Regions from separate parts of the Megasphaera sp. An286 genome, predicted to be linked through region 2. Evidence: riboswitches for the same ligand, from Rfam matches in the RefSeq annotation. Region 2 holds a riboswitch; each other region holds the start of a gene.
The links. Region 2 has a riboswitch for ZMP and ZTP ahead of B5F80_RS06880 (formate--tetrahydrofolate ligase). Riboswitches for the same ligand answer to the same signal wherever they lie in the genome.

Region 1 (10,499 bases), on a different contig from region 2:
TTGAGCTTCCCCAGCGGCCTGGTTATTTACTGGTTCCTTTCCAACGTGTTCCAGTGGGCCCAGCAGGTGATTATGTTCCGTAATAAGGGAAAGGGTGCAAAAGCATGAGAACCATTGAAGCGACAGGAAAAACGATAGAAGACGCAGTCCGTTCCGGCCTGGTCCGCCTCGGATTGATGGAAGAAGAAGTGACGATCGAAGTACTGGCCGAACCGAAAAGCGGCTTTCTTGGCTTCGGCAGCAAGCCGGCCAAGGTGCGCCTGACGGAAAAGGCCAGAAAGAATGCTCCGATTTATGATATTGAAGAAGAAGAGCGGAAAGCAGCTCCTCCGGCAGAGCCCAAGGCGGCGGAAGCTGCGCCGGCCGAAGACGTGACGGCGGAAACGCCGGAAGAACCGGTCGAAGAACCGGCTGCCGTCGAAGCCGAACCGGCAGAGGAAACCTTTACGGCTGAAGAAGCGGCCGCCAAGGCCAAGGCCTTCCTGCAGGACGTGCTGCGCAACATGGGCATCGAAGTGATGATCGAAAAGATGATCAAATCCGATAAAATCATCCTTCACCTGCACGGCAAGAACCTGGGCATCCTCATCGGCAAGCATGGCCAGACGCTGGACGCCCTTCAGTATTTGACGAATTTGACGACGAACCAGGGCGAAGAAACGCGCCATTTCATCATGCTGGACGTAGAAAATTACCGCCAGCGCCGCGAAGAAACGCTGAAGCAGCTGGCTGTACGACTGGCCGGGCGGGTGAAGCGCAGTGGTGAAAAGGTCGTCCTCGAGCCGATGAACGGCTACGAACGAAAAATAATCCACGTCGCGCTGCAGAACGAAGCTCATGTGCGGACGGAAAGCGAAGGCCAGGACCCGTATCGCCACGTGGTTATTTATTACGAAAAATAAGCTTGAATATGACACGGCAGTGAGTCGGCGGCTGTAAAGCGGACGAGTCACTGGTACAGTAAAAACCGGCGCCGCGGCGCCGGTTTTTTTGAAAGGAGCGTTCACTGTGTACGATACAACCGATACGATAGCCGCCATTGCCACACCGCTGGGCGAAAGCGGCATCGGCGTCATCCGAATCAGCGGAAGCAAGGCCTACGACGTAGGCGACGCGATTTTTCAGAGCAAATCCTCCCTTCCCTTAGCGCAACGGCGCGATCGGTCCATACAGTACGGCCTGATCGTAGACGACGACGGCAAAGCGGTGGACGAAGTCATTCTTCTCATCATGAAGGGCCCCCGTTCTTATACGGCGGAGGACGTCCTGGAAATACAATGCCACGGCGGCCGCCAGTCCCTGAGCGAAATCCTGGGGCTGGTCCTGCGCCACGGCGCGCGGCTGGCCAATCCCGGCGAATTTACCCAGCGGGCCTTTGTCAACGGCCGCCTCGACCTGGCTCAGGCCGAGGCCGTCATGGACGTCATTCAGGCCAAGAGCGCCCAGGGCCTGACCAGCGCCGTCAGCCAGCTCGAAGGCCGCCTGTCCCGGGTTGTAGGCGATATGCGGCTTCATCTGACTGATTTCATTACGCGGCTGGAAGTGACTGTCGATTATCCCGAAGAAGACCTGGAAGAAATAGAGGTGCCCGATATTGCCGGCGCTATTCGGGACATGGAGCGGCGTCTGGACGATATGCTGGCCGAGTCCAAAAGCGGCCGTATGATGCGGGACGGCGTCATGGCGGCTATCGCCGGCACGCCTAACGCCGGAAAGTCGAGTCTGCTCAACCGTTTTTTGGAAACAGAACGAGCCATCGTCACCGACGTGCCAGGCACGACGCGCGACGTCATCGAAGAATGGATTACCATACAGGGCGTGCCGATCTGCCTTGTCGATACGGCGGGCATCCGCAGCACCGACGATACGGTCGAGCAAATCGGCGTGCGCCGGGCGAAGGAATACATGGAACGGGCCGATATTATCCTCGTCGTCGTCGACCAGTCCCGGCCTTTGCAGGAAGAAGACCGGCAGATTTTGGAAACGGCCAGAGGCAGGCAAGCCCTGATCGTATTGAATAAGGAAGACTTGCAGCCGGCCTTTGAAACGGAAGAACTGCAGTCCTACGGGCTGCCCCTCCTTTCGATTTCAGCCAGTACGGGAGCCGGCATGGGAGAATTGAAGGACGCCATGCTGTCGCTGGCCCTGCAGCAGGGGCTGACGGCGGCCCAGAGCGCCCTGCTGGCCAATACGCGCCATATCGAGCTGGTCCGGCAGAGCCGCGAAGCCCTGCAGCGGGCCCTGGACACGATAGAAGCGGGCATGCCCGTCGACTGCGCCATCGTCGATATCCGCGAAGCCTGGGAGCTCCTGGGCTCTATTACGGGCGATACGGTCCACGACGACATCATAGAAGAAATATTCAGCAGATTTTGTTTAGGTAAGTAGAAAAAGGGTGAAATCATGTTTGTAGTCGATACATACGACGTCATCGTCGTCGGCGCAGGCCATGCAGGCTGCGAAGCGGCCCTGGCCAGCGCGCGGTTAGGCGCGCGGACTCTCGTCGCGACGCTTAATTTAGATAATATCGCCCTCATGCCCTGCAATCCCGCCGTAGGCGGCCCCGGCAAGAGCCACCTCGTACGGGAAATCGATGCGCTGGGCGGCGAAATGGGCATCAATACGGATAAGACGTGCATCCAAATGCGCATGCTCAACACGGGCAAGGGGCCGGCCGTCTATTCCCTGCGGGCCCAGTCCGATAAGAAGATGTACCAGATGACCATGACCCAGGTGCTGGAAAATCAGGAACATCTGGACGTCAAGCAGCTCATGATTACGGATATCCAGATGGAAAACGGCGCCGTTACGGGCGTCGTCACGGAAATGGGCGAAGTGTACAAGGCGAAATGCGTCATCCTGGCGACGGGGACCTATTTAAAGGGAAAGATCATTACAGGCGAATGCGTCTATTCCGGCGGCCCCATGGGACAGCGGTCTGCAGAAGACCTGTCTGATTCCCTGCTGGCAGCGGGCATCAAGCTTATGCGCTTTAAGACGGGCACGCCGGCCCGCGTCGACCGCCGCACCTTGCGGACGGAAGAAATGCAGAAGCAGGAAGGCGACGAGCAGGGCCACGCCTTTTCCTTTTTGTCCGAACGGAAGAACCGCAACAAGGAATGCTGCTGGCTGACCTTTACGAACGAGGAAACGCACCGCATCATTCGGGAAAACCTCGACAGGGCGCCCATGTGCAACGGCGTCATCCAGGGCGTTGGCCCGCGCTACTGCCCGTCGATCGAGTCGAAAATCGTCCGCTTTGCCGATAAGAAGCGCCATCAGCTCTTCGTTGAGCCCGAAGGCGAAATGACTGAAGAAATGTACGTCCAAGGGATGAGCACCAGCCTTCCCGTCGACGTGCAGTACGCCTTCCTGCGGACGATTCCCGGCTTGGAAGACGTGCGGATCATGCGCCCCGGCTACGCCATCGAATACGACTGCCTGGACCCGACGCAGCTGACGCCGTCGCTGGAAACGAAGGCCATCAGCGGCCTCTTTTCGGCAGGCCAGTCCAACGGCACCAGCGGCTATGAGGAAGCGGCGGCCCAGGGCCTCATGGCCGGCATCAACGCGGCCCGCAAGGTACAGGGCAAGGAGCCCTTTATCCTCACCCGCTCGGAGGCCTACATCGGCGTCCTCATCGACGATTTGGTCACCAAGGGAACGGAAGAACCGTACCGCATGATGACCAGCCGCTCGGAATACCGACTCATCCTGCGGCAGGACAACGCCGACCTGCGCCTGACCCAGAAGGGCTACGACATCGGCCTGGTCACGCAGGAACGGTACGACGCCTTTATAGAGAAGAAAGAAGCCGTCGAAGCGGGACTGGAGGCGCTGAAGGCCCTGCCCGTCACGCCGACAAAGGAAAATCAGGAAAAGCTGGCTTCTATCGGCACGGCTCCCGTCCGTACCGGCCTCAAGGCTTACGATTTGCTGCGGCGCAACGAAGTGACCTACCATACGCTGAGCCAGGTATTTCCCCTGCCGCAGCTGGCCGACGACGTATGCGAGGAAATCGAGATCATGGTCAAGTACGAGGGATATATCAACCGCCAGCTGGAACAGGTGGAAAAGATGAACCGCCTGGAAAAGAAGCTGATGCCAGAAGATATCGTATACGCCGACATCGATACCCTGTCGGGCGAAGCGCGGCAGAAGCTGGACGCCATACGGCCCCGCTCCTTAGGGCAGGCCAGCCGCATCTCCGGCGTATCGCCGGCGGATATTACGGCCCTGCTCATCGTGCTGGAACAGCGCCAGCGGGAGGAAAGCCATGTTTAGAGACGAACTCATCGCGGCGGCGAAGGACTTTGGCCTGGCCCTGACGGCGGAGCAAATCGACCGATTCTGCCTGTTTGCAGAGCGCCTGGTCGAGACGAATAAGGTCATGAACCTGACGGCCCTTACGGAGCCAGCCGACGTAGCCGTAAAACACATGATAGACAGCCTGTCGTGCTACGACGCGGCGTGGTTTCCCGAAGGGGCCTCCGTCCTGGATCTCGGCACGGGAGCCGGCTTTCCCGGCCTGCCCCTGCTCATCTACCGGCCCGATTTGAAGGTGACCTTTTTCGATTCCCTGCAGAAGCGGCTGACGTTTTTACAGGGCGTGACGGCGGAGCTGGGCCTGACGGCTTCCTTCCTGCACGGCCGGGCCGAGGAAATGGCCCACAAAGAGGAATACCGGGAACGCTTCGATATCGTGACCAGCCGGGCCGTAGCCCGCCTGCAGATATTGGCTGAATGGGCCCTTCCTTATACGGCTCGCCAGGGCGTATTTATCTCATTAAAAGGCGCCCAATATGAGGAAGAGCTGGCCGAGGCCCAAAAGGCCCTGTCCATCCTCGGCGGCGCGGCGGCGGAAGTCCGCCCCGTCCATTTGCCGGGTCTGGATGACAAGCGGGCCGTCCTGTATATCAAAAAGACGAAGAAATGTCCGGCCAAATACCCGCGCAAGCCGAAAATGGCCGCTAAAAATCCGCTGTAATCATCTATAGTTTATGTTCAAGGGAGGCATGTATCATGTCTTTAAAGAAAACGATCTTAGCTGCGCTGACTGCCTGCGTAGCCCTATCTTCCGTAGCCTTCGCCGAAAATCCGGAACCGCCGGCAGTGGCGGCCCAGGCTGCTTACGTCATGGACGCCGATACAGGCGATGAGCTGTATGCCAAACAGCCCGACCTGAGAGGCTATCCGGGAAGCACGACGAAGATGATGACCTGCATCGTCGCCCTGGAAAACGGGCAGGCCATGATGGATAAGACGATTCGCATTACCGATAAGGCCCTGAGCGTCGAAAGCGATGCCTCTGTCCTCGGCCTGCAGCAGGGCGACCAGATTACCCTGCGCAACGCCCTGACGGGCATGATGCTCGTGTCGGGCTGCGATGCCGCCGTGGCCATTGCGGAAACGGTTGAACCGACGGAAGAAGCCTTCGTCGCAAAAATGAACGCGAAGGCGGCAGCTCTCGGTGCGACCCATACGCATTTCGTCAATCCCCACGGCCTTCCCGACGCCAACCACTATTCGACGGCCCGGGATCTGGCCAAGATAGGCGCCTACGGCATGAAGCTGCCGGCTTTTCGGGATATTGTCAAGCGCAGTACCTTCGACATGCCCTACGTCGACGGCAGCTATAAGCATTGCGTTTCGACGAACGAATTCCTGACTAGCGGGTTCCCCGGAGCAAACGGCATTAAAACCGGCACGACGAATGCCGGCGGGCCGTGCCTCGTCGTTTCGGCGACTCAGAACGGGCGGACGGTCATCGCGGCTATCATGAATTCGGAAGACCGCTACGGCGATGCCCAGGCCCTGATGAAATACGGCTTTTCCGTATTGAAGCCTCTGGAAAACGTCTACATCATCCGCAAGGCCCCGGCAGGCCAGACGCTGACCGAATTGGGCCGGCAGCAAATGGAACAGGCCAAGGATGCGGCAGACGCCAAGGCTAAGGGGCAAGCCGCGCAAGAAACTGCTTATGGAACGGACGCCGATACGGCCGACATGGCTGCAGCAGCTGTGAAAAAATCTGCATAATTCTTGACAGGTATGCTCTAAATCCGTATAATCATATCATAACAACGTACCTATACAGTGCAGGACTGACGGAATGAAGTGGAATAACCACGTGGACTGCACGGTGACATATACGCCGACCGTCTGGGCAAGAGTACATCTATTCTTTGTCCAGCCGGCCGGCTTTTTATTGCTCTGGCGGGACAAGTCAAAGGAGACGATATCATGAAGAGAAATCGCTGGCTCATTGCCCTGTCCGCCATGGGAATTCACATCTGCATCGGCAGCGTCTACGCCTGGAGCGTCTTGACCAAGCCCATTATGGAATCGATGGGCTTTACGCTGCAGCAGACGACGTGGACCTTTTCCCTGGCTATCTTGTTTTTAGGATTGTCCGCCGGATGCCTGGGCAGCTTCGTCCAAAAGGCCGGCCCCCGCAAGTCGGGCCTCGTGTCGACTTTATTTTTCGTTTCGGCTATGTTCGGCACGGCGGCGGCCATGGAGTTCCGCAGCCTGCCTATGCTGTATCTGTTTTACGGCGTTATCGGCGGCATCGGCTTGGGGACGGGATATATTACGCCCGTCTCGACCCTGGTCAAATGGTTTCCCGACAACCGCGGCTTTGCCACGGGTTTGGCCATCATGGGCTTCGGCTTTGCCAGCATGATCGCCGGTCCGGCGATGCAGCTTCTCGTCGCTAATTTTGGCCTGGCGACGAACTTCCTCATCCTGGGCGCAGTGTATCTCGTCGTCATGACAGCTTCGTCCCTGTACTTAGCGCCTCCGAAGGCTGACGAAATGCCCCGTCCCGACACAGCGCTGGCGAAGCCCTCCGGCCCGGTCTATGCCGATGCCATGCCGCAGTTTTCCCTGAAAGAGGCCATGAAGACCTGGCAGCTCTATACGATTTGGTGGCTCTTTTTCGTCAATATCACCTGCGGCATCGCCCTCCTGGCCGTCGCCTCGCCGATGGCCCAGGAAGTCGTCGGCATGTCGCCCATGGCTGCCGCGTCCATGGTCGGCCTCATCGGCTTTTTGAACGGCGCCGGCCGCATCGCCTGGGCGACCGTATCGGATTATATCGGCCGGGCTAATACGTACGTCCTCTTCTTCTTCATCGAGGCCCTGGCCTTCTTCAAGCTGTCGACGGAAACGAACGCTTTCAGCTTTCAAATCGTCGTGCTGCTCATCATTACCTGCTACGGCGGCGGCTTTTCCTGTATGCCGGCCTACCTCAGCGACCTGTTCGGCACCAAGGCCCTGAGCGCTATCCACGGCCGCATCCTCACGGCCTGGGGCGCCGCCGGCGTGGCCGGTCCCCTGCTCCTGTCGTGGATCAAGGAGACGACGAACAGCTACTCCATTACCCTGCAGGTCTTCTCGGCCCTCTTCGTCACATCCCTGCTGGTTATGGCCGTCCTGAAATACAAGACGCGACACGGCATCACTGGTCAGGACGCCTACTGGTCGGCGAGGAAAGCGTCTGTTAAATAAATTTCAGTAATAAAAAATCAGGGTCTTCCTTACTAGTGGAAGATCCTGATTTTTTTTTTGTCTGTTCAACGATTTAATTTAGAGTCTCTGGGGAATACCCGGGCCGACAGGCCAGCCTGTGAGATACCAGAAGATGAACAAGGCATACCACATGACCAGGAAGGCCATGGCGTAGGGCATCATGAGGGATAAATAGGTGCCGATGCCGCTGTCTTTTTTGTAGCGGCGGATGATTTCCAAAAACAGGGGCAGGAACGGGTTGACTAAGGCGACGGTATTCAGCGCGCCGTCGCCGGCCCGGAAGGCAGCCTGGATGAAGGCCGGGTGATAGCCCAAGAGCATGAACATAGGGACGAAGACCGTCGACAGCAGGGCCCATACGGCGGAGCCGCTGGATGTAAAGAGGCCCAGGAGCTGGCCGAAGAGCATGAAGCAGATGAGAGCCGGCAGGCCGGTCATGCCTACGTCTTTCAGGAACAGAGCCCCTTTCATGGCGATCATCGTCGACATGTTGGTCCAGGCGAAGGCTGCGATAAACTGGGCAATGAAAAAGGCCATGACTAAAAAGCCTGACAGGCCTTTGACGGCGTTGGTCATACAATGTATCATGTCATCGGCGTTTTTGATTTTGCCTATGGATACGCCGTAGGTCAGTCCGACGGTCAGGAGAAAGCCGCAAAGCAGCGGGATGACGCCGCGCAGCAGAGGCGACCCCAGGAGCGAATGGGTCTGGGAATTGCGGAGCAGGCCGTTGTCGGGAAAGGCCATGAGGAAGACGACGGCCAAATACAGGACGGCGGCGATGAGGGTGTGGCGCAGGGCCTTTTTTTCCTCCGGCGATACGTCGGGAATAGTCAGGTTTTCCTGGGCGTGGGCCGGGTCATATACGCCCATGCGCGGTTCGACGAATTTCTCCGTAATAAAGGTCGTCACGGCCGTCAGGTAGAAGACGGCGAAGGACATGAAATACCAGTTGTCGATTGGCGTGACGGTCATCGTCGCGTCGATGGTACGGATGGCCTGGGTCGTAATGCCCGACAAGAGGACGTCCGTCGTGACGATGAGGATGTTGGCCGTAAATCCCGAATAGATGGCGGCCAGGGAACAGGCGAAGCCAACTAAGGGATGGCGTCCCATGGAATAAAACAGCATGGCCGCTAAGGGCGGCATGATGACGATGGCCGCGTCAGAAGCGATATGGCTCATGAGGCTGATGAAGACGACGGCCAGGGTCACGTACTTCCGCGGGATATTGTGCATGGAGTGATGGATAAGCGTCTGGAGCAGCCCCGTTTCCGACGCCACGCCCAGGCCGAAGGTCAGGACGATGATCATGCCCAGGGGCGGGAAATTAATGTAGTTTTTGATGAGGTTCGTCAGGAGCCAGTCCAAGCCTTCAGCGCTGATGAGGCTGCGGATATGGATGATTTCATTGGTCTTGAGATTGACGGCCGTTACGCCGGCCAGCTGCAGGACGTAAGAGCAAAGGGCCAGCACCATGAAGAAAATCAAAAAAAGAATAGCTGGATTGGGAAGCTTGTTGCCTACCCGTTCCAACCATTTGAGAAAAGAGCCGCGCGTGTCGTCGCTTACGGCGACGGCGGCAGCGGTGTGTTTCATACGGATCCCCTCCTATGTAATTATGCTGTAAAGGTATACGTTATCATTCCCCTATTGATATAAAGTAATACTTTACTATAGTAGCGTATTACTTTACACGCAGCATGTCAAGAAAAAGTATTTAATCTATCCATAGGAAATTCGTATGGTTTTAATGTAATGGGGATATAATCGAAAAAATCCCCTGCTTTACCGGCAGGGGACGTCAAATTGTTATTTCCAGATTTCTTTCATAATGTTCTTATACGATTCGTTCAGGTGCTCGATGACGGTCTGGAACAAGGCGTATACGAGGTCGCCGTTCAGCGATTCGTCGGCGCTGACGATGGAAATATCCAGGATCAGGGAGCCCTTGTTGTCAACGTAATACTTAAAGGCCTTGAAGGTCTGGTTGTACGTGTTGAGCAATTTAGCGAGGCCTTCGCTTCCTTCGGGGACTTTCGGGGCGACTAAGATGCGGATAATGCCGTAAATGCTGTCGTCGGCGATGACGATGGTCGGCAGGTTATTGCCGTCGATAGCGAGCTGCGAGCGGAAGACGACGGTATGGAAGGGGTCGTCCTTGATTTCGTCGACTGTAAAGGCGGACAGATTTTTTTCTTTTAAATATGCTTGGAAGCTTTCGGCTTTTTTATTCATGACAATCACTCCTAGTATAGTAGAATTAATGCTCTTACAGGCTATTATATCATAAATTGCGGCCCCTGGCTTCTGTATTTGCGTCCACCCTGTTGCTTCTTCTGTGATATAAATCACAATATATGATTCGTGCGCATAATTGACTGTTAATGATTGAAAATACGCAATTATGATAGAAAATGATTGAAAAAGAAAGAAATTGATTGTATAATGCAGGTGTAAAGGAACTGAATAGAAAGGATGAGGGTCATGCTGACCGAAGAAAGACAAGCTGAAATCATGCGGATCGTCAACGTGCACGGCGCCGTGTCGGTTCAGGAGCTGGTCAATTATCTGGATATTTCCGAATCGACGGTCCGGCGGGATTTGGCCGCCTTAGACGAAGAAGGGCTGCTGCGGCGCGTTCACGGCGGGGCGACGTCCTTGAAGGAAGGAGCCTATGACGCCGCCATGGAAGATTTGCAGGACAAATACTCCCTGCATATTGGAGAAAAACGGCGCATCGCCCAGTTTGCCGCCTCTCTGGTCCGTCCGGGCGACTTCGTGTATCTCGACGGCGGCTCGACGGTCGAGCAGATGGCCGATTTTCTCGTCGGCTCCGAAGCGTCCTTTGTGACCAGCGGCCTGCCGACGGCCCAGAAGCTGGCCCGCAGTGGCGTAAAGGTGTACGTCCTGCCCGGCCTGGTCAAGGGAAAGACCGAATCGGTCATCGGCAGCGAAATGCGGGA
Region 2 (10,499 bases):
AGGAAAATAGAGAAGACAATATCCTGAAAGGCGCCGAAGCATTGGAACGGGAATGCAAGCGCTTAGGCCACGACTGGAAGGCCATCAATACGGCCGGCCGCCTGGCCCGGGTTGCTAAGCAGATGAACGCCGGCTCGGAAGACGACCTCGTCGCCGCCGTAGGCTACGGCGGATTCGCCGTCAATACGGTCCTCATCAAGCTGCTGGAGCTGCATAAGAAGGAACTGCAGAAGCAGGAAGAAAAGAGCAGCCTGTCCATGATAGAAAAGCTCAAGCCGAAGAAGCCCGTCAAATCCAACGGCACGGGCGTGCTGGTCAAGGGCGAGCCAGGCCTTCTAGTACGGCTGGCCAAGTGCTGCAGCCCTGTGCCGGGCGACCCGATCATCGGCTTTATTACGCGGGGCCGCGGCGTTTCAGTCCATCGGGCCGACTGTCCTAATATCAGCAACAACCAGAACGACATCGACCGCCTCATCGACGTGGAATGGGAATACGGCAGCAATGAAAACTTTGAAGTCAGCATGGAAATCGTCGCCTACGACCGCACGGGCATCATGGCGGAAATCATGGCGGCCCTGGCGGAAATGAAGATTTCCGTCCTGTCTGTCAACGCGAAAGTCAACGACACAAAGAGCGTTACGATTCATATGAGCATCAGCATCAAGGATTTGGCTCAGTTTGAATTCGTCACGACGAAAATCCGGCGCTTGAAGGACGTATACCTCGTACAGCGCTATACAGGAGGACAGCAATGAGAGCAGTAGTGCAGAGAACGCTGACGTCGTCCGTGACGTCGGAAGGCGTGGAAACGGGCCGCGCAGGATTGGGCCTGACGGTCCTGCTGGGCGTGGTCCAGGACGACGACGAAAAGGACGCGCTGTACATGGCGGAAAAGATCGCCAACCTGCGTATTTTTGAAGACGACAAGGGAAAGATGAACCGGTCCCTCGTCGATATCGGCGGCGACATGCTCGTCGTGTCGCAATTCACCTTGTGCGGCGACGCCCGCCATGGCCGCCGGCCCAGCTTTACCGAAGCGGCGCCGCCGGAACTGGCCGAAGCGCTGTATGAGAAGTTCGTCTCCGCCGTGAGCGCTATGGGCATCCGCACGGCTACGGGCCGGTTTCGGACGGAAATGGTCGTTTCGCTGGAAAACCACGGCCCGGTTACGATCCTCGTAGACAGCAAAAAATTATTTTAGGAGGACACTGATATGAGCATGAAATATATGACAATGATGTTGGGGCCCGTTATGACAAACTGCTACATCGTATATGACAGCGAGACGAAAGACGCGATGGTCGTCGATCCGGCCTGGGATTACGACAAGATTAACCAGGCTTTGGAGGATCACCAGCTCCATTTAAAATTTATATTTCAGACCCACGGCCATGCCGACCACATCGGGGCGCTGCAGGAACTGCGGAACCGTAAGAACGTCCCCGTGTACATCGGCGAAGGCGATAAGGATTTGATCAGCAATTCCAGAAACAACCTGTCCCTGTTTATGGGCCATCCCATCGAATGCACGTCGCCCGATTACATTGCCCATGAAGGCGATACGATTACCTTGGGCAACCTGTCCTTTACGGTCATTGAAACGCCGGGCCACACGCCGGGCGGCCTGTGCCTGTACGGCGAAGGCGTCGTCTTTTCCGGAGACACCTTGTTCCGCTATTCCGTAGGCCGTACGGATTTATACGGCGGCTCGTCCCGCACGCTCATCAGCAGCATCAACGACAAGCTCATGGGCCTGCCTGACGATACGGTCGTCCTGCCGGGACACGGGCCGGAATCGACTATAGGGGAAGAACGGCGGGGAAACCCCTTCCTATACGGAGGCTGGTAAGCCATGTCTATGTACAAGGAATCCCAGTTCTGGCTGCGCGTCACCCTGACGGCTCTCGCCGGCGCGCTGTTCCTGCTGGTCCATTCCATCTACTGGCCCGTCGTCATATCGCTGATCCTGACGTTCATCCTGATGCCGATGCGAAATCTGTTTATGCGCCTGTGCTACAAGCTGACGAATCGGCGTCTGCCCGCGGACATAGCCATACTCCTTTCGTTTTTTACGTTTATCCTGGTCATGACCGGCCTGACGAACGTCATACTCAAGCCGCTGCTGTATCAGCTGAATTTATTGGCGGCCAACTTCAACAACCTGGTGGCCCAGACGGCGGCGCTGGTCAACCAGCTGGAAAACGAACAGACGCAGTTTTACATTCCCGAGCAGATCAAGGTCATCATCAACGACGCCTTCGTTAAGGTCGGCAATTACGGCGTAGAAGGCGTGACCAATCTCATCCGTTCCGTCTTCGTCATAGCCGGCACGGTCGTGGAATTTTTCGTCGTCCCCTTCATTACGTTTTACTTCATGAAGGACGGCGGCCGCATGGTACGGTCCTTTGTCAATATTTATCCGGAGCACTACCGGCCTCAGCTGGCGGTGGTGTTTGATGAAATACACACGGTGCTGAGCCGCTACATACGCGGCCAGCTGCTCATGAGCTGCATTATCGCCACGCTGACCTTTCTCGGCATGTGGGCTATGGGCGTTCCCTATCCCATGGTCATCGGCCTGATTGCAGCCATTACAGAATGGGTTCCTATCGTCGGACCTATCGTGGGAGCCATACCGGCTATCCTGCTGGGAGCGACTGTCGACCTGACCTTGTCGGTCAAGGTCCTCGTATTTTACGTCATCATCCAGCAGATAGACAGTCACCTCATCATGCCGCAGGTCATGGGGGCGGTTATCAGCCTCCATCCCGTCGTCATCGTCATCGCGCTGCTCATCGGCGGCACCCTGTTCGGCGTGGCCGGCATGATACTGACCGTACCCGTAACGGCGGTCCTGCAGATTTTGTGCAAGCATTTGTGGTTTTACAATACGTATAAAGAAAAGGCGATGAATACATATGGAAACTAACAACACCAGTAAAGAAGAAATCATGAATATCATGATGAAGCGCATGAAAGACAAGATAAAAGATAAGAAATGCAAGATGACGTCGCAGCGGCAGGTCATCCTGCGGGCCTTCGTCGAAAGCGATATCCGCCACATGAACGCCGAAGAAGTCTTTGAAATCGTAAAGAAGATGTCTCCGGACATCGGCCTGGCTACGGTATATCGGACGCTCGACTTGTTCACGGAAATGGATCTTCTGAAAAAGCTCGATTTTGACGACGGATGCAGCCGCTACGAATTGAACGACCGCGACAACGAAGGTCATTTCCATCATCACCTGATCTGCATGGGCTGCGGCAAGGTGTGGGAATGCCAGGACGACCTGCTGGAAACGCTGGAGTCTATTTTACAGAAGCGCCTCCATTTCCATACGGTAGATCATCAGCTCAAGGTATACGGCTATTGTGAAGAATGTGAAAAGAAACGGGAGGCTGAACAAGGCGAACATGAATAATACGCCGGACCTTCAGACCTACAGCTACAGCGGCCCCGAACGATATCATTCCCTCGTCGGCCAGGTCATGGCCTCCCTGGGCTATGTCGGCGGCCGCGAATGCCGCACTATAGGCGCAGCGGTCGTCCTGGAAGAACGGGACGGCCGTCTCCGTTTGTCCTGCGCCTTCGGCGGCGACGGCACCTGGCGGTCGGAAGCCTGGCTGTCCCGGCCGGGAGCCGAGCGGGCCGATATCAAGGACTGCCTCCTCCATTGGCACGAACAGTTCAGCGGCAAGCCCAAGAGCCAGTGGGGAACTCTCATCGGCGTGCGGCCTACCAAATTAGTCCATCGCCTGTTTGACGAAGAGATGGATGAGGAAGCAGCCCGTCGTCATCTGTGCAGCCGGTATGAGGTGGCGGAAGACACGGCGAAGTTTCTCGTCCAGATAGCGGCGGTGCAGCGGCCCTATGTGACGGGCGGCAAGAAGGATATTTCCGTATATGTCGGCATTCCCTACTGTCCCAGCCATTGCGTGTACTGTTCCTTTCCTTCGCGTCTTATCGGAGAAGAGAACGATGGCGCACTTCAGGATTTTGCCGACGCCATCGTCGCCGATATAGAAGATATGGGCCGTTTGTGCCGGCAGTACGGCCTGCGCATCCGCTCGGCTTACGTAGGCGGCGGCACGCCGACGTGCCTGCCCCTGCCAATACTGCGGCGGCTGATGATGGCCATGAGCTCCGTCTTTGCCGGCGCGGAAGAGTGGACTGTCGAAGCGGGGCGGCCCGATACGGCATCGGAAGACGTATTGGCCTTGCTGCGCTGCAGCGGCGTGACACGTATCAGCGTCAATCCCCAGACGATGCAGCAGCGCCTTCTCGACGCCATCGGACGGCGGCATACGACGGAAGATATATACGACATGTACGAGCGATGCAGACAAATGGCCTTTCCCGTCGTCAATATGGACTTTATCGCCGGCCTTCCCGGCCAAACCGTAGAGGATATGCGGGAAAATATGGAAATTGTTTGCCAACTGCACCCAGAAAATGTTACAATTCATACGTTAGCATTAAAAAAACGGGCGCCTTTATTTCATCACCCCCTGCGGGAGGACATCCCTTCTGCCGAGGAAGTGGGCGCTATGCTGGACGTGTGCTGGCAAACGCTGCAGGAAGGCGGCTACGGACCGTATTATATGTATCGGCAGACCTACATGGCCGCCAGCTTCGCCAACGTCGGCTACGCCTTGCCGGGAGCCATCAGCCCCTACAACATCGAAATGATGGAAGAACGGGGAACCGTCCTGGCCGCCGGGCCGGGGGGAGCGACGAAATTTGTCCGCAGCGACGGCCACAGTCTGGAAAAGCTGTACATGCCTAAGGACATAGACAGATACATAGAGGCTCTGCCGGAAAATATGAGGCAGCGCCGCCGTTTGTGTGCTATCATATATGGAGGAGAGGATTTGTAATGGCAATTACCGCACCCAGAGGTACGCAGGATTTCTTGCCGGAACAAACGGCAGACTGGCAGATTTTAGAGCAGAAAATCCGTCAGATCTGTTCGCTTTACGGGTTCGGCGAAATTCGTACCCCTTTGTTTGAAAGTACCGAATTGTTTTTGCGCGGCATCGGCGAGACGACCGACGTCGTTACGAAAGAAATGTACACCTTCAATGACCGCGGCGGCCGCAGCATGACCTTGCGCCCTGAAAATACGGCATCCGTCGTCCGCGCGTATTTGGAGCATAAATTATACGGCGACCCGAAGGTTCATAAGTTCTATTACATGGGGCCCATGTTCCGTCACGACCGTCCCCAGGCTGGACGGTACCGCCAGTTTAATCAGTTCGGCGTTGAAGAAATCGGCTCGAAGGACCCGGCCGTCGATGCGGAAATCATCGCGATGGCCTTTCAGCTGTTCCGCGAATTGGGACTGAACGATTTAGTCCTTCATCTCAATTCCGTCGGCTGCCCGAAATGCCGTCCCATTTACCGGCAGAAGCTCCTCGATTTCTTCGCCGACAAAAAAGATCAGCTCTGCGACGACTGCAAGGCCCGTCTGGAAAAAAATCCCCTGCGCGTCCTCGACTGCAAGGAAGAAGGCTGCAAGCAGGCCGCTGTCGGCGTTCCCGAATTGACGGACAACCTTTGCGACGACTGCAAGGAGCACTTTGCCAAGGTTCAGGAATACCTGACGAAGATCGGCATTCCTTACGAATTGGATCCGCGCCTCGTCCGCGGCTTGGATTATTATACGAATACGGCCTTTGAAATCATGTACGCTCCCTTAGGGGCTCAGAGCACGGTCTGCGGCGGCGGCCGCTATGACGGCCTCATCGAAGAAGTGGGCGGTCCGGCGACGCCGGGCATCGGCTTTGCCATCGGCATGGAACGGCTGCTCCTGACCTTGAAGGAACAAGGCCTGCTGCCGCCGGTGGAAAAGAAGCGACCCGTATTCATCGTAGCCCTCGGCGACGCGGCTAAGACGGAAGCCTTCAGCCTCCAGCAGCAGCTTCGTGCCAAGGGCATGTATGCTGAAATCGACACGATGGGCCGCAGCATGAAGGGGCAGATGAAGTCAGCCAACCGCCTGGAAGCCGATTATACAGTCATTATCGGCGAAGAAGAGCTGGCCGCCGGCCAGGCTCAGGTTCGCGATATGGCTACGAAAGAGCAAGTCAGCGTTCCGATCGACGGAATTGTTGCATATATGGAAACACATAAGAAGGGATGATTCATTCATGGATACAATGGAAGGTTTGCACCGCTCGCAATATTGCGCTGAAGTCAGCGAAGCGGACAATGGCAAAGAAGTAATTCTGTGCGGCTGGGTGGAACGCCGCCGCGACCACGGCGGATTGATTTTCATCGATCTCCGCGACCGTACGGGCATTGTACAGGTCGTAGCCTCGCCGGATTACGAAGAAGTTTCCTTTAAAAAGGCCGAACAGGTCCGTACGGAATACGTTCTGGCTGTCCGCGGCGTCGTGCGCATGCGCGATAAGGATACGGTAAACCCGAAGATGAAGACCGGCACGATTGAAATCCGTTGCGAAGAGCTGCGTATTCTCAACTCGTCCAAGACGCCGCCGTTCTACATTGAAGATAACATCGACGTCGATGAAAAGATCCGCTTGAAATACCGGTATCTCGACCTGCGCCGTCCGGAAATGCAGAACAACCTCATCATGCGCCATAAAGTAAAACACGCTATGCGCACGTTCCTGAACGAACACGGCTTTATCGATATCGAAACGCCGGAGCTGTGCAAGAGCACGCCTGAAGGCGCCCGCGACTACCTCGTACCGAGCCGCGTCAACGAAGGTAAGTTCTATGCATTGCCCCAGTCTCCGCAGATTTTCAAACAGCTGCTCATGATTTCCGGCATGGACCGCTACTATCAGATCGCCCGCTGCTTCCGCGATGAAGACCTGCGCGCCGACCGCCAGCCTGAATTCACTCAGCTGGACATGGAAATGTCCTTTATGGATCAGGAAGAAATCTTGACGCTCGTCGAAGAAATGGTTCACTATATCTTCAAGGAAACGCTGGGCCACGACGTAGAACTGCCGATTCACCGCATGACCTGGGACTACGCCATGGAAAACTACGGCTCTGATAAGCCGGACCTGCGCTTCGACATGAAGTTTACCGACATTACGGACCTCGTCCGCGATACGGAATTCAAAGTGTTCCGCTCCGTTGTCGACAACGGCGGCCAGGTCAAGGCCATCAACGTCAAGGGCGACGCCGGCATTCCGCGCCGCGAACTGGACAACCTCGTCGAATACGTATCCCGCTACGGCGCCAAGGGCCTGGCATGGATCTGCTTCATGGAAGACGGCACGCTGAAATCGCAGGTTAAGAAATTCCTCGGCGAAGATACGCTCAAAGCTATCGGCGAAAAGTGCGGCAGCGAAACGGGCGACTTGGTTCTCATGATTGCCGACAAACCGGCCGTCGTCGCGGCAGCTCTCGGCGAACTGCGTAAGGAAATGGCCCGCCGCATGAACATGATCGACGAAAGCAAATTCGCCTTCACCTGGGTCGTTGATTTCCCTATGTTCGAATACAGCGAAGAAGAAAAACGCTACGTCGCCATGCATCATCCGTTCACGGCTATCCGCGACGAAGACCTGGATAAATTGGAAACAGACCCGGCTCACGTCTATGCTAAGGCATACGACCTCGTTCTCAACGGCGTCGAACTGGGTGGCGGCTCCCTCCGTATTTACCAGCCTGATTTGCAGCAGCGCGTATTTAAGGCTATCGGCCTTACGCCGGAAGAAGCAGAACAGAAATTCGGCTTCCTGCTCCGAGCCTTCGAATACGGTGCTCCCCCTCACGGAGGCTTGGCCTTCGGCCTGGACCGCATGATCATGCTCATGCTCAAACGCAAGTCCATCCGCGACGTCATCGCCTTCCCGAAGACGCAGAACGCTATCGACCCCATGAGCGAAGCGCCGTCGGAAGTTACGAAAAAACAACTTCACGAACTTCACATTCAGGTAGAAGAAGAACTCGTCAAGAAATAAAAGTCGCATTACAGAAAAAGGTATCGGCATGGCCGGTACCTTTTTTATCAGATAGAAAGGAAGTTGAGCAACGTGAAACTGCAATATGTAAAAGCAGACCCCAGCGGTAATACGACCTTATTTGTGCTGAGCGATGTCGCGCCGGAACAGCGTAGCTTCTTGGCAGCAAAGCTCCTGAAAGATAAGGGCGTCGACGCCGAGCAGGTCGCGTATTTATCCATGACGGAAGGCCAGCCGCTGCGCGTCGACATGATGGGCGGCGAATTCTGCGGCAACGCGTCCCGCTCCGCTGCGGCCTATGCCTTGCAGCTGGCCGGTGGAGATAGGGGCGAATATGCCGTGTCCTGTTCGGGATGCGACGGCGTTCTGCAGGCTCAGGCGAAAAAACGGCCTGACGGCTCCTACGACGCCTATATCGAGATGCCCCTGCCCCTGTCCGTTGAAGCAGTTCTCCTGGACGTAGGAGGCATGCCGAGCCGCTTTTTCCGCGTCGAGCTGCCGGGCATCGTTCATTTCGTCCACTTTGCCTCTGAAGCGGAAATGGAATACAAGGACATGTTTTGGACGGCCTTGCAGGACTATGCGTCGGACGAACAGCTGGACGCGTTCGGCCTCGTCCTCTTTGACCCGGCCCATCTGCATATGGTCCCCGCCGTATACGTGACGGCGACGGATACGCTGTACTGGGAACAGAGCTGCGGCTCAGGCTCGGCGGCTGTAGCGGCGGCCCTGGCCTGCGTAGGCAAAAAGAACGTGTCCTGCACGATTCAGCAGCCTGGCGGCGCGATTGCCATCGCCGCGGCCGTAGAAGGAGAAGACAAGGAGCTGCGCAGCATTTTTATCGGCGGCCCCGTATCCTTTGGCGAGGTACAGGAAATCGACATGTAATCATACTGCGTATGGCATGTAAGCCGGTTCTCTGTGAACCGGCTTCTTTTCGTACTAGCCGACATGCGCCAGGTGATATCCCTTTTTTGATTTTTGTGGAGCCGGGCTGTATCCGGGAAGGGGCAAATGTCATTGACAGTATACGGAGAATTCTTGTATAATAAGTCCATAATCATGTGACTGACGGAAGTGGAATCAACCACGGGGAGCATGATTGACGCGAAGCCGACCGTCTGGGCAACATTTCCAGAAGTGTCGGTATTTTTTTATGCTACGAACAGGAGTGACGCAAATCATGGCACAGGTATTAAGCGATATTGAAATTGCACAGCAGACCACGCTGGAACCGATCGTAAAGATTGCGGAAAAAGTCGGATTAACTGACGATGATTTGGAATTATACGGTAAATATAAGGCAAAGATTTCCTTTGACGCTATCAAGCGCCTTTCGAAAAACGAAGACGGCAAGCTCGTCCTCGTCACGGCTATTACGCCGACGCCGGCCGGCGAAGGCAAGACGCTGACGACGATCGGCCTCGCCCAGGCGCTGAACTACATGGGGCATAAGGCCGTCGTCGCCCTGCGCGAACCGTCCCTTGGCCCCGTATTCGGCATTAAGGGCGGCGCTGCCGGCGGCGGCTACTCGCAGGTACTGCCGATGGAAGATATTAATCTCCATTTTACAGGCGACATGCACGCTATTACGGCGGCCAACAATCTTCTGGCCGCTGCCATCGACAACCACGTTCATCAGGGCAACGCCCTGCGCATCGACGTGCGCCGCGTCATCTGGAAGCGCGTCATGGACATGAACGACCGGGCCCTGCGCAACATCGTCGTCGGCATGGGCGGCAAGGTCTGCGGATTCCCGCGGGAAGACCACTTCATGATTACCGTTGCCTCGGAAATCATGGCGGCCCTGTGCCTGGCCAGCGACCTCATGGACTTGAAGAAGCGCATGGGTGACATCACCGTAGCTTATGACTTGGACGGCAACCTCGTGACGGCCCGCCAGCTCGGCGTCGAAGGCGCAATGGCTATCCTCATGAAGGACGCCATCAAGCCGAACCTCGTCCAGACGATCGAGCACACGCCGGCCCTCGTACACGGCGGCCCCTTCGCCAACATCGCGCATGGCTGCAACTCTGTCGTCGCTACGAAGCTGGCCCTCAAGATGGGCGAGATCGCCGTTACGGAAGCCGGTTTCGGCGCAGACCTCGGCGCGGAAAAATTCATGGACATTAAGTGCCGTTTCGCCGGCATCAAACCGAACGCCGTCGTCGTCGTCGCAACAGTCCGGGCTCTTAAAATGCACGGCGGCGTAGACAAGAAGAACTTGCAGGAAGAAAATATCGAAGCCTTGAAGAAGGGCTTTGCCAATTTGGCTAAGCACGTGGAAAATATGCGTACCTACGACGTTCCCGTCGTCGTCGGCATCAATAAATTTGCTACCGATACGGATGCGGAAATCGCGACGCTCCGCCAGCTCTGCGCCGATTACGGCGTCGACGCAGCCCTCAATAACTGCTGGGCCGAAGGCGGCAAGGGCGGCGTAGAATTGGGAGAAAAGGTACTGCAGCTCATCGCCCAGCCGCAGACGCCGTACAAGCCGCTGTACGACGTAAACGACACCATCGCCCAGAAGATGGAAACGATCGTCAAAAAGA
Region 3 (10,499 bases), on a different contig from region 2:
TGTTGACAGTGGACAGAAAAAAAGGTATAGTGAAGATGTAAAAAGCGAATTGCTCATTGCGGATAGATGTAATGAGCCTTATGAATATCTCATGTCTTTATATATTTAGGAGGAATAATTATGAGTGAAGAACGAGTTACCCTTGCGATGGTCAAGGAAGCGCAGGAACGGTTGAAAGGCGTTGCCCAGAAGACTAGCTTGTCCTATGCGACCTCTGTCAGCGAAGTTGCTGGCTGCGACGTATGGCTGAAATTGGAAAACTTACAGCGCACCGGTTCTTTCAAGCTGAGAGGCGCGTATAACAAAGTGGCTTCCTTGACGCCGGAAGAACGTGAAAAAGGCGTTATCGCCGCATCGGCAGGCAACCATGCACAGGGCGTTGCATTAGCTGCCAGCGTATACGGCTGCCAGTCGACGATCTGCATGCCTAAACATGCTCCGTTGATGAAAGTAGCTGCTACGCGCGGTTACGGCGCAAACGTCGTTCTCCACGGCGATTTCTTCGACGAAGCTGCTGCGAAAGCCGTAGAATTGACGGAAAAATACGGCTACACCTTCGTACATCCCTTCAACGATCCTCAGGTTATTGCTGGACAGGGCACGATTTCCCTGGAAATTCTCGACGAAATTCCCGATATCGACGTCATTGTAGCTCCTATCGGCGGCGGCGGATTGATTTCCGGCCTGGCTGTCGCAGCTAAAAACATCAACCCGAAAATCAAGATTATCGGCGTACAGACGGCTAACATGCCTTCCATGAAAGAATCTATTGAAAAAGGTCAGATTTTGACTGTCGACGGCAAAGCAAGCTTAGCTGACGGCATTACGGTAAAAACGCCGGGCGACTTGACCTATGAAATCTGCCAGAAATATGTCGACGACATCGTAACAGTCGACGAAACGGAAATTGCCGCAGCAATCCTCTGGCTCATCGAACGCGTTAAGACCGTTGCAGAAGGCGCCGGCGCCGTACCGGTTGCAGCTCTCATGAACGGCAAGGTTTCCGGCATCCGCAACAAGAAGGTAGCGGCTCTGGTCAGCGGCGGCAACATCGACGTCAACAGAATGTCCCGCGTCATCAACAGCGGCCTGCTCCGTTCGTGGCGCAAAGTCTTCTTCGAAACGGTCATTCCCGACCAGCCGGGCGAATTGGTTAAATTGATTTCCATCATTTCCAATTCCAACGCAAACATCCTCTCCATCACGCATGAACGCAGCCAGCACAACATCGGCATGGGCTACACGGCAGTTTCGTGCGAACTGGAAACGGCTAACGAAAAACATGTAGAAACATTGTTTGAAACGCTGAAAGACAACCACTATCACGTTACGTTGAAATAAGCCCTAAAAGGAGGACTTTATCATGGAAGACAACAGCAAATTAGAGCGTGGGTTAAAACCCCGCCACGTGGAAATGATCGCCCTGGGCGGTACGATTGGCGTCGGCCTGTTCATGGGCTCGGCCAGCACGATTCAGACTGCCGGTCCGTCCGTATTGCTCTGCTATGCATTGGCAGGTTTGGTTATGTTCTTCATCATGCGTATCATGGGCGAAATGCTCTATCTGGAACCGGTAACGGGTTCCTTCGCTACGTATGGTCATAAGTATATCTGTCCCTTTGCCGGTTACTTGACGGCGTGGTGCTACTGGTTCCTGTGGGTTACGGTAGGTCTTTCGGAAGTAACGGCCGTAGGCATTTACGTTCACTTCTGGTTCCCCGACGTTCCCCAGTGGATATCGGCCTTAGGCGGCATGCTCATCGTAACCTTGGCCAACATGGCTGCCGTTAAATACTACGGTGAATTCGAATTCTGGTTTGCTATTATCAAAGTTACGACTATCGTCGTCATGCTCGTCGTCGGCGCGATGATTATCCTGTTCGGCTTCGGCAACAACGGCGTACCCCTCGGTTTCTCCAACCTCTGGTCTCACGGCGGCTTCTTCCCCAACGGCTTCGGCGGCATGATCAGCGCAATGTGCGTCGTCGCGGCAGCCTTCCAGGGCGTCGAACTCGTCGGGATAACGGCCGGGGAAGCGCAGAACCCGAAAGAAACGTTGCGCAAAGCTACGAAAAACATCGTTTGGCGTATTCTTATCTTCTACATCGGCGCTATCTTCGTCGTCATCACCTTGTATCCTTGGGATGAACTGGGCATGCTCGGCAGCCCCTTCGTAACGACCTTCGCTAAAGTAGGCGTTACCTCCGCCGCCGGCATCATCAACTTCGTCGTACTGACGGCTGCATTGTCCGGCTGCAACAGCGGTATTTACAGCTCCGGCCGTATGTTGTACACCTTGGCTGAAAACGGCCAGGCTCCGAAATTTTTCGGCAAATTGTCCTCTCACGGCGTACCGCAGCACGGCATCATGGTCACCTTGGCCTGCCTGCTCTTCGGCGTTGTTTTGAACTACCTCATTCCGGATTCCAAGCTGTTCCTGTACATCTACAGCGCCAGCGTATTCCCCGGCATGGTTGCCTGGTTCGTACTGGCTTACTCGCAGAAGAACTTCCGCAAACGCTGGGGTGAAAAAGCGATGGCTGAACACCCGTTCAAATCGCCGCTCTTCCCGTACGCTAACTATTTCTGCCTTATCTTCCTCGTTCTCGTTACCATCGGCATGTGGGTCAACCCCGATACGCGTATGTCCCTCATCGCCGGCTGGACCTTCATGATCATCGTTACGGCCGGATATTTCCTGGCTGGATATCGTAAGAACGAATATAATGAAGACGGCACCTTAAAAGCAAAACACTAATTCATACTAAAAGGAAGCATGCGTCTGCGTGCTTCCTTCTGTATGATACTTGCTTTAATTGGATTTAAATTATGACAGATATATTTATTTTACTGTCTAGTCAAAACGGACAAAGTAAGATATAATATAGAATACTCACAGTAATAAATCAAAAGGAGATGTTGTATCATCATGGCAGTAGAAGTTATTAGCACGACAAACGCTCCGGGCGCAGTAGGCCCGTACTCCCAGGCTATCAAAGCTGGTGATTTCCTCTTCGCATCCGGTCAGGTTCCCCTCGTTCCGGAAACGGGCAAAATCGTAGCAGGCGGCGTTACGGCTCAGGCTGAACAGAGCATGAAAAACGTCGGCGCTATCTTGGAAGCCGCTGGCCTTTCCTATGACGATGTCGTTAAAACGACGGTATACTTGGCTAACATCAGCTTCTTCGGCGCTGTTAACGAAGTATACGCTAAATATTTCAACAAAACGTTGCCGGCTCGTTCCTGCGTAGAAGTCGCTGAACTCCCGAAGGGCGCTCTCGTAGAAGTCGAAGTTATCGCATACTGCGGCAAATAATCTGACATAGCCTTGAAAAAAGTCTCCGGCGCGCAGCCGGAGATTTTTTTGGTCAAAAGCAGAGAGGCATTTGGATGTGAGAAAAATTTTTTGATAAATTTTGAAAAAAGGCTTGCATTTTCTTATCAGATGGTGTAATATATAAAACGTCCTTTGGAGAAAGAAATGACATGGACCGTTAGCTCAGCTGGCAGAGCACCTGACTCTTAATCAGGGTGTCCAGGGTTCGATCCCCTGACGGTCCACCACATACTACCTATGCAGAACATCACTGCATAGGTATTTTTTTTGCAGAAAATGCTCTATTCTTGATTTTACAGGCGGCAGGACGGTATAATGAATCTGTATATATAATGTTTATAATAAAATCATACGGACGGCTATATGATGGATTGAGGAGAGATATATCATGATTACTTGCAACAGTAACGGCAGTATGGACGTCGTGGCGATCGGCGTCGATACGCGGATGCTGGCTTTATCCCGCATTCCTAAGGAAGACGGGGAACTGATTCGGGCCTATGTGGAAGCGCATGAAGACGTCATGCATTATACGTCCCTGCGCGTGTTTCACTGCCTGACGGAAGGCCGGAGTAAGACCTATTTTTTGATTGGATTGCATAAGAAACCCATACGGTATGCTACGTATGAAGATTTTCTGACGGCGAAGCGCCTCATGGCCGCGGCGATGGCCGAAGGCGTGTCGGAGCTGGCCGTCATGGTCGACACGCTGGAAATGGATATCGGCGCCTTAATCGACGGCTTATTATATCGGAACTACGAATTCCTGCATTATAAAAGCGACGCGAAGGGGCGGACTGTCCGCAGCATCAACCTGGTTACGTCGAGCTTGGAAATCAAGGCCTTCAATACGATGTGCTACATGTATTCCGCCATATACGAAGGCGTGTACATGGCCCGCAATTTGGTCAACATGCCGCCGAACGAGCTGACGCCGCGGCGGTTTTCGGAAATCGTATCGGCCGTCGTCAAGGGCGACAATATTACCGTCGAGATGCTCAATAAATGGGCGCTGGAAAAGCGGAAGATGGGCGGTATCGTCGCTGTCGGCAAGGGCAGCATGAACCCGCCGCAGCTCATGACGATAACCTATAAGGGCGACCCGGACAGCAAGGACATGCTGGGCATCGTCGGCAAGGGCGTGACCTACGACAGCGGCGGCTTATCCATCAAGAGCCAGGCCAATCAGGAATTCATGAAGGACGACATGGCCGGCGCGGCTGCTGCTGTCGGTGTCATACGGGCCCTCATGCTGCTGAAATATCCCGTCAACGTCGTCGCTGTGATTCCGCTGGTGGAAAATATCCCGTCGGGTATGGCTTACCACGTCGACGATATATTGACGATGTACGGCGGCAAGACGGTGGAAATCAAAAATACCGATGCTGAAGGCCGCCTGATCCTGGCCGACGCCGTGTCCTATGCCCAGGAGCTGGGAGCGACGAAGCTCATCGATCTGGCTACCCTGACCGGTGCCTGCGTAACGGCCTTGGGAACGGTGCGTTCCGGCATGATCGGCAACCATCAGGAATGGATGAACCGTTTCTTCGACGTAGCCGCGGCGGTTCACGAAAAGGTATGGCAGCTTCCGGCTGACCGGGAATATGAAGACCTCCTCAAAAGCGACGTAGCGGACCTAAAGAATACGGGCGGCCGCGACGGCGGCGCGATTACGGCGGGCTTGTTCATCAAGCAGTTTGTCCATCCCGATATTCCGTGGATTCACCTGGATATTGCCGGTACGGCCTTTTGTGAGAAAAAGGATGAAACGGGCTTCTTCGGCGCGACCGGCGTGGGCGTCAAGTCCATTTTGGAATTATTGAAAGGAGGAGCCAAGTGAAAGTCGATTTGCACATGCATACGACCTGCTCCGACGGCGTGTATACTCCCGAGGAGCTGACGAATTTGGCTGTCCAGGCCGGGCTGGACGTCATGGCTATTTCCGACCACGACACGATTGATGCCTATACGACGGGCTGCCGGCTGAACCCCGGCGTCCGCATCATTCCGGCGATGGAAATGAGCTCCGATTACGACGGCGAGGACGTCCACGTTCTGGGCTATTACCTCGATACGGAAAACGCTGCCCTGCAGGAGTACTGCGCGCAGTTTAAGCTGCGCCGTCAGATGCGGGCCATGGAAATCGTCGAGCGCTGTGAGTCCTTAGGCTATGTCCTCGACAGGGAGCAAATCGAAGGCGTATTAGCTCGCGGCGGCACTATCGGCCGGCCCCACATCGCGCGTATGCTCGTGGCTAAGGGGTACTTTCCCGACGTGACGGCCGTCTTTGATGCGATATTATACCGCGGCGGCCCGGCCTACGTGCCCTATCGCCGCAAGTCGATTGATGAATGCATCGAGCTGATCCATCAGGCCGGCGGCTTGGCCGTGCTGGCGCATCCGGGGCTGCTTCACGCGGCGCTGCCGCACGTACTGACGCATTCCTTCGACGGTATCGAGGTATATCATCCAAAGAATCGGGGGCGCTATGAAGAATTTTTAGCCGTCGCCGAGGAAAAGGGCTGGTATGTCGGCGGCGGCTCGGATTTCCACGGCACGACGGGGCGCTATCCGGAGCAGGTCGGCATATTCTCCTTTGATACGGAGCGCGTAGAGCCTTTGCTGCAATATAAGAAGAAATAGGTGAACGCTATGAAAGTCATCGGATTTATCGGAGCCAGCGGTACGGGAAAAAGTCATCACGCCCTGGACGTGGCGTACGACCATCATATTTCCTGTATCATTGACGACGGCCTGCTGATTTATCAAAATCGCATCGTTGCCGGCCGCTCGGCCAAGGAAGAAACGAACCGCATGAAAGCCGTCCGCCGGGCGATCTTTCTGCAGCAGGAGCACGCCCAAAGCGTAAAAGACGCGCTGGATGAGCTGCAGCCGGACCAGCTTCTCATTTTAGGGACGTCGAAGCACATGATACATCGCATCTGCGAAGCTCTGGGGCTGCCTGAAGCGGACTCGTACATTCGCATAGAAGACGTGTCGTGTCCCGTCGAAATTGAAAAGGCCCGGATGATTCGCATCAACGAGGGAAAGCACATCATTCCCGTGCCGACGATGGAGCTCAAGCCGCGCTTCCGCGGGTATTTGCTGGCGCCCATCCACTCCCTGCTGACCCGGCGGAATCAAAAGGCTCCGGATTTCGAGCATTCTGTTGTGCGTCCCGTTTTCAGCTATTACGGGAAATTGACCTTTTCCAACGAAATGCTGGAGCATCTGATTATCCACCGCCTGCGGCAGATAGGCGGATTGGCAAAGGTCAACCGCCTGCGGATCGATAAAAACCGCGAGTCGGAAGGGAACGGGCTGGCCGTATTTTTAGTCGTAACGGTATATTACGGCGAAAATCTGAAAAAACTCATGAGCACCATCAAAAAGGGACTGCAGCAGGATATAGAATATACGACGGGCATGTCCTTTGAGATTTTGAAAATTACAGTTCGCGGCGTCGTACTGCGATAGAAGGGGAGATAGCGTGTCAGGTACAGAATTATTGATGTTGGGAACGGGAAATGCGATGGCTGTGCGCCGGTATAACACGTGCTTTGCCGTCCGTACGGCTGAGGGACAATGGTTTTTAACCGACGCCGGCGGCGGAAACGGCATTTTCAAGCGCTTGGAAGACGGCGGCGTTGCCTATGCGGATTTGCATTATATGTTTGTAACCCACGGCCATACGGACCATATCATGGGCGTCCTCTGGGTCATGCGCAAGATCGCTTCGCTGATGGGATCCGGAGCATACGACGGGCAGTTCCACATTTATTGTCACGACGTGGTGAAGCAAATGCTGCTGTCTATGGCGGAAATGATGTTTAAAAAGAAGGATTTTGCCTGTATTGGCAAGAACATCTGCATTCACGAATTGAAAGACGGCGACACGGTGGAGTTTCTCGGCCTGTCCCTTACGGCCTTTGATATCTGCTCGACCAAGGCCAAGCAATTCGGATATCTATTGACCTTCCCCGACGGCATGAGGCTGACCTGTCTGGGCGACGAGCCGTATAACGAGCGCTGCCGGCAGTACGCCGAAGGAACGGATTGGCTGCTGGCCGAGGCCTTTTGCTTATACGAGCATAGAGATCTGTTCCGGCCCTATGAGAAGAACCACAGCACGGTAAAGGACGCGGCGGAAACGGCGGCTTCTCTCGGCGCGGCGCGTTTGGTGCTGTACCACACGGAAGAAAAGACCGGCAGCAGCCGGAAGGGGCTGTATACGGAAGAAGCGAAGGCCTATTACGGCGGCGCCGTGTACGTCCCCGAAGATATGGAGCGGATCGCGCTCAGCCGCTGAAGCGCAGACTGATGGATTATATAAAGGAGTCGTTCGATGATACAGCTTATACTTTGCGGATTGGTAACGGGCTTATTATATTTTTGGAATTATAAATACTGCAAACTCAGCGCGGACCCGGCCTATGCGCTGCAAAACCCGATTATGCTGCGCATCAGTTCTATAGCGCGCAGCGTCGGCACGCCGGCGTTTCTGGCCTTTCTCTTTTATACTGTGGAGTGGAGCGCCGTCTATTATCTGGTCAGCCTGTTTGTCGGCATCCTTGCGGCCGGCTTGGCTTATAAAGGCGGCAAGGGAAGGGGCTTCATGCATTTTATGGGGATTATCGCCTGGATTCCCTGGGTGTGCCTCAACGGAATGCTGTTATATTTGATTATGAAATCATTATAGTAAACGGAAAGGTTGTGAAGACAATGGCAGAACGAACTCTTTCCTGCGCCGACTGCGGCGTAGTGAACTGCAACGTCATGGATAAGGAATACCCCTCTTTCTGCGCGACGACGCACATGGATGAAGAGGTAAAGCGGGAAGCCTTAGCATTGTATGAGCAGGACGACAATCAGCAGGTCATGCAGACGGCGGCTGGCGTCGAATGCGACGGCTATTTAAAGTGGTGCCGCGTCCAGGAGACCATTGAATTTGCCAAACGCATGAATTTCCATAAAATCGGCATTGCGACCTGCGTCGGCTTGATACAGGAAACGCGGATGCTGGCGGGGATTCTGCGCAAGCACGGCTTTGAAGTCTTCGGGATGGCCTGCAAGGCCGGCGCCGTTCCCAAGGTAGAGCTGGGAATTGACGAAAAATGCAATGCCGTCGGCGTCAACGCCTGCAATCCCATCCTCCAGGCTAAGATGCTCAATGCCAAGCATACGGATATGAACATCGTCATGGGCTTGTGCGTCGGCCACGACAGCTTATTTTACAAATATTCCGAGGCCCTGACGACGACGCTGGTCGTCAAGGACCGCGTGACGGGCCATAATCCCGTGGCGGCATTGTATACCAGCCAGTCCTATTATAAGACGAAATTATAAGCCGAGCGAGCGTATCGCTAAAAGGCGCTGCCCTTGTCTGTTTCCCATTGACACAGGGCGGCTGCGCCTTGTATAATGAAACAGAAGCATGTGACTGACGGAAGTGGAGCTACCACGGGGAGCATGGTTCATTACAGCCGACCGTCTGGGCGAAGGTTCCAGAAGTGTCGGTATTTTTATTTTTGCCAGGAAATTTCTTATTTTCAGGAGGTAATACTAATGAAAGAATTGCAATTGAAATACGGCTGCAATCCGAATCAATCATCGGCAAGAGTATACATGAAAGACGGCAGCGACCTGCCCTTTGAAGTCATGAACGGCCGTCCGGGCTACATCAATCTGCTCGACGCCTTCAACAGCTATCAGCTGGTCAAGGAATTGAAGGAGGCGACGGGCCTTCCCGCCGCGGCGTCCTTTAAGCACGTCAGCCCGGCCGGCGCTGCCGTCGCGACCGACATGAGCGATACGCTGAAAAAAATCTATTATGTAGACGACTTGAAATTATCTCCCCTCGCTTCGGCCTATGCCTGTGCCCGCGGTGCAGACCGCATGAGCTCCTACGGCGACTTCGTCGCCTTGTCGGATATTTGCGACGCCGAAACGGCGACGCTGCTGAAACGGGAAGTATCCGACGGCGTTGTAGCTCCGGGATATACGGACGAAGCCCTGGCTATTCTCAAGACGAAGAAAAAGGGCAACTACTGCGTGCTGAAAATCAATGCCGATTACGTTCCTCAGCCTGTCGAATCGAAGGACGTATACGGCATTACCTTTGAACAGGAACGCAACAACGCCAAGATTACGGCCGACTTGTTCCAGAACTGCCCGACGAAAAATAAGGACATCCCCGAAGCGGCGCAGCGCGACTTGCTCATAGCGCTGATTACCCTGAAATATACGCAGTCCAACTCGGTCTGCTACGTCAAGGACGGCATGACCATCGGCGTCGGCGCAGGCCAGCAGTCCCGCGTTCACTGCACGCGCCTGGCCGGCAACAAGGCCGACATCTGGTGGCTTCGCCAGAATCCGAAGGTATTGGCCCTGCCGTTCCGCGACGACGTGCGCCGTCCGGACCGCGATAACGCCATCGACGTATATATTTCCGACGACTACGAAGACGTGCTGGCTGACGGCGTATGGCAGAATCTGTTTACCCAGCAGCCGGAACCTCTTACGAGAGAAGAAAAGAAAGCCTGGATCGGCCAGCTTCACGGCGTAGCGCTGGGCAGCGACGCCTTCTTCCCCTTTGGCGACAACGTAGAACGGGCCCACCGCAGCGGTGTCGATTACATCGCCCAGGCCGGCGGCTCCATCCGCGACGACAACGTCATCGAAACGTGCGACAAATACAATATTGCCATGGCGATGACCGGCTTGCGGTTGTTCCACCACTAAGATATATCAAGAGCGTCCCCTCTGGGGACGCTTATTTTACAGCCTTCTTTTTCTTGACTTAGAGCGTACTTCATGTGATACAATGAAAGTGTTTATGAGAATGAGTTTATCGGGAGGTAGGTTATGGAAAAAGCAAAAGTATATTTTACGGATTTTCGCTGTAAAGTAGGGACGAATAATCTGATGAAGCTGCAGAAGCTGTGCAAGAAAGCCGGCATCGAAACGATCGACTTCGAAGGAAAATTCGTCGCCATCAAAATGCATTTTGGCGAATTAGGCTGTCTGGCATCGATTCGCCCGCAGTACGTTAAAGCCGTCGCCGACTTGGTTAAAGAATTAGGCGGCAAGCCCTTCCTGACGGACTGCAATACATTGTATCCCGGCAGCCGCAAGCACGCCCTGGAACATTTGGACTGCGCCA

Region 1: another riboswitch for ZMP and ZTP. It lies ahead of B5F80_RS05135 (OFA family MFS transporter); the one in region 2 lies ahead of B5F80_RS06880 (formate--tetrahydrofolate ligase).
Region 3: another riboswitch for ZMP and ZTP. It lies ahead of B5F80_RS00860 (phosphoribosylaminoimidazolecarboxamide formyltransferase); the one in region 2 lies ahead of B5F80_RS06880 (formate--tetrahydrofolate ligase).

What each region holds. Positions count from the first base shown of each region.
Region 1 covers NZ_NFIY01000008.1:7,727-18,225, reverse strand. The annotation lists gene B5F80_RS05165 (YidC/Oxa1 family membrane protein insertase) at 1-108, shown strand, start outside; gene jag (RNA-binding cell elongation regulator Jag/EloR) at 105-902, shown strand; gene mnmE (tRNA uridine-5-carboxymethylaminomethyl(34) synthesis GTPase MnmE) at 1,009-2,388, shown strand; gene mnmG (tRNA uridine-5-carboxymethylaminomethyl(34) synthesis enzyme MnmG) at 2,404-4,284, shown strand; gene rsmG (16S rRNA (guanine(527)-N(7))-methyltransferase RsmG) at 4,277-4,987, shown strand; gene B5F80_RS05140 (D-alanyl-D-alanine carboxypeptidase family protein) at 5,023-6,039, shown strand; ZMP/ZTP riboswitch at 6,091-6,175, shown strand; gene B5F80_RS05135 (OFA family MFS transporter) at 6,244-7,512, shown strand; gene B5F80_RS05130 (AbgT family transporter) at 7,591-9,132, opposite strand; gene B5F80_RS05125 (YbjN domain-containing protein) at 9,346-9,771, opposite strand; gene B5F80_RS05120 (DeoR/GlpR family DNA-binding transcription regulator) at 10,021-10,499, shown strand, end outside.
Region 2 covers NZ_NFIY01000012.1:32,352-42,850, reverse strand. The annotation lists gene B5F80_RS06925 (bifunctional (p)ppGpp synthetase/guanosine-3',5'-bis(diphosphate) 3'-pyrophosphohydrolase) at 1-755, shown strand, start outside; gene dtd (D-aminoacyl-tRNA deacylase) at 752-1,201, shown strand; gene B5F80_RS06915 (MBL fold metallo-hydrolase) at 1,214-1,849, shown strand; gene B5F80_RS06910 (AI-2E family transporter) at 1,853-2,929, shown strand; gene B5F80_RS06905 (transcriptional repressor) at 2,952-3,422, shown strand; gene hemZ (coproporphyrinogen dehydrogenase HemZ) at 3,415-4,878, shown strand; gene hisS (histidine--tRNA ligase) at 4,878-6,143, shown strand; gene aspS (aspartate--tRNA ligase) at 6,151-7,944, shown strand; gene B5F80_RS06885 (hypothetical protein) at 8,017-8,832, shown strand; ZMP/ZTP riboswitch at 8,999-9,078, shown strand; gene B5F80_RS06880 (formate--tetrahydrofolate ligase) at 9,128-10,499, shown strand, end outside.
Region 3 covers NZ_NFIY01000001.1:173,077-183,575, forward strand. The annotation lists gene ilvA (threonine ammonia-lyase) at 121-1,341, shown strand; gene B5F80_RS00815 (amino acid permease) at 1,364-2,758, shown strand; gene B5F80_RS00820 (RidA family protein) at 2,930-3,316, shown strand; tRNA gene B5F80_RS00825 (tRNA-Lys) at 3,489-3,564, shown strand; gene B5F80_RS00830 (leucyl aminopeptidase family protein) at 3,726-5,177, shown strand; gene B5F80_RS00835 (PHP domain-containing protein) at 5,174-5,980, shown strand; gene B5F80_RS00840 (hypothetical protein) at 5,990-6,814, shown strand; gene B5F80_RS00845 (MBL fold metallo-hydrolase) at 6,828-7,646, shown strand; gene B5F80_RS00850 (hypothetical protein) at 7,683-8,036, shown strand; gene B5F80_RS00855 (DUF1847 domain-containing protein) at 8,060-8,683, shown strand; ZMP/ZTP riboswitch at 8,764-8,841, shown strand; gene B5F80_RS00860 (phosphoribosylaminoimidazolecarboxamide formyltransferase) at 8,903-10,078, shown strand; gene B5F80_RS00865 (DUF362 domain-containing protein) at 10,202-10,499, shown strand, end outside.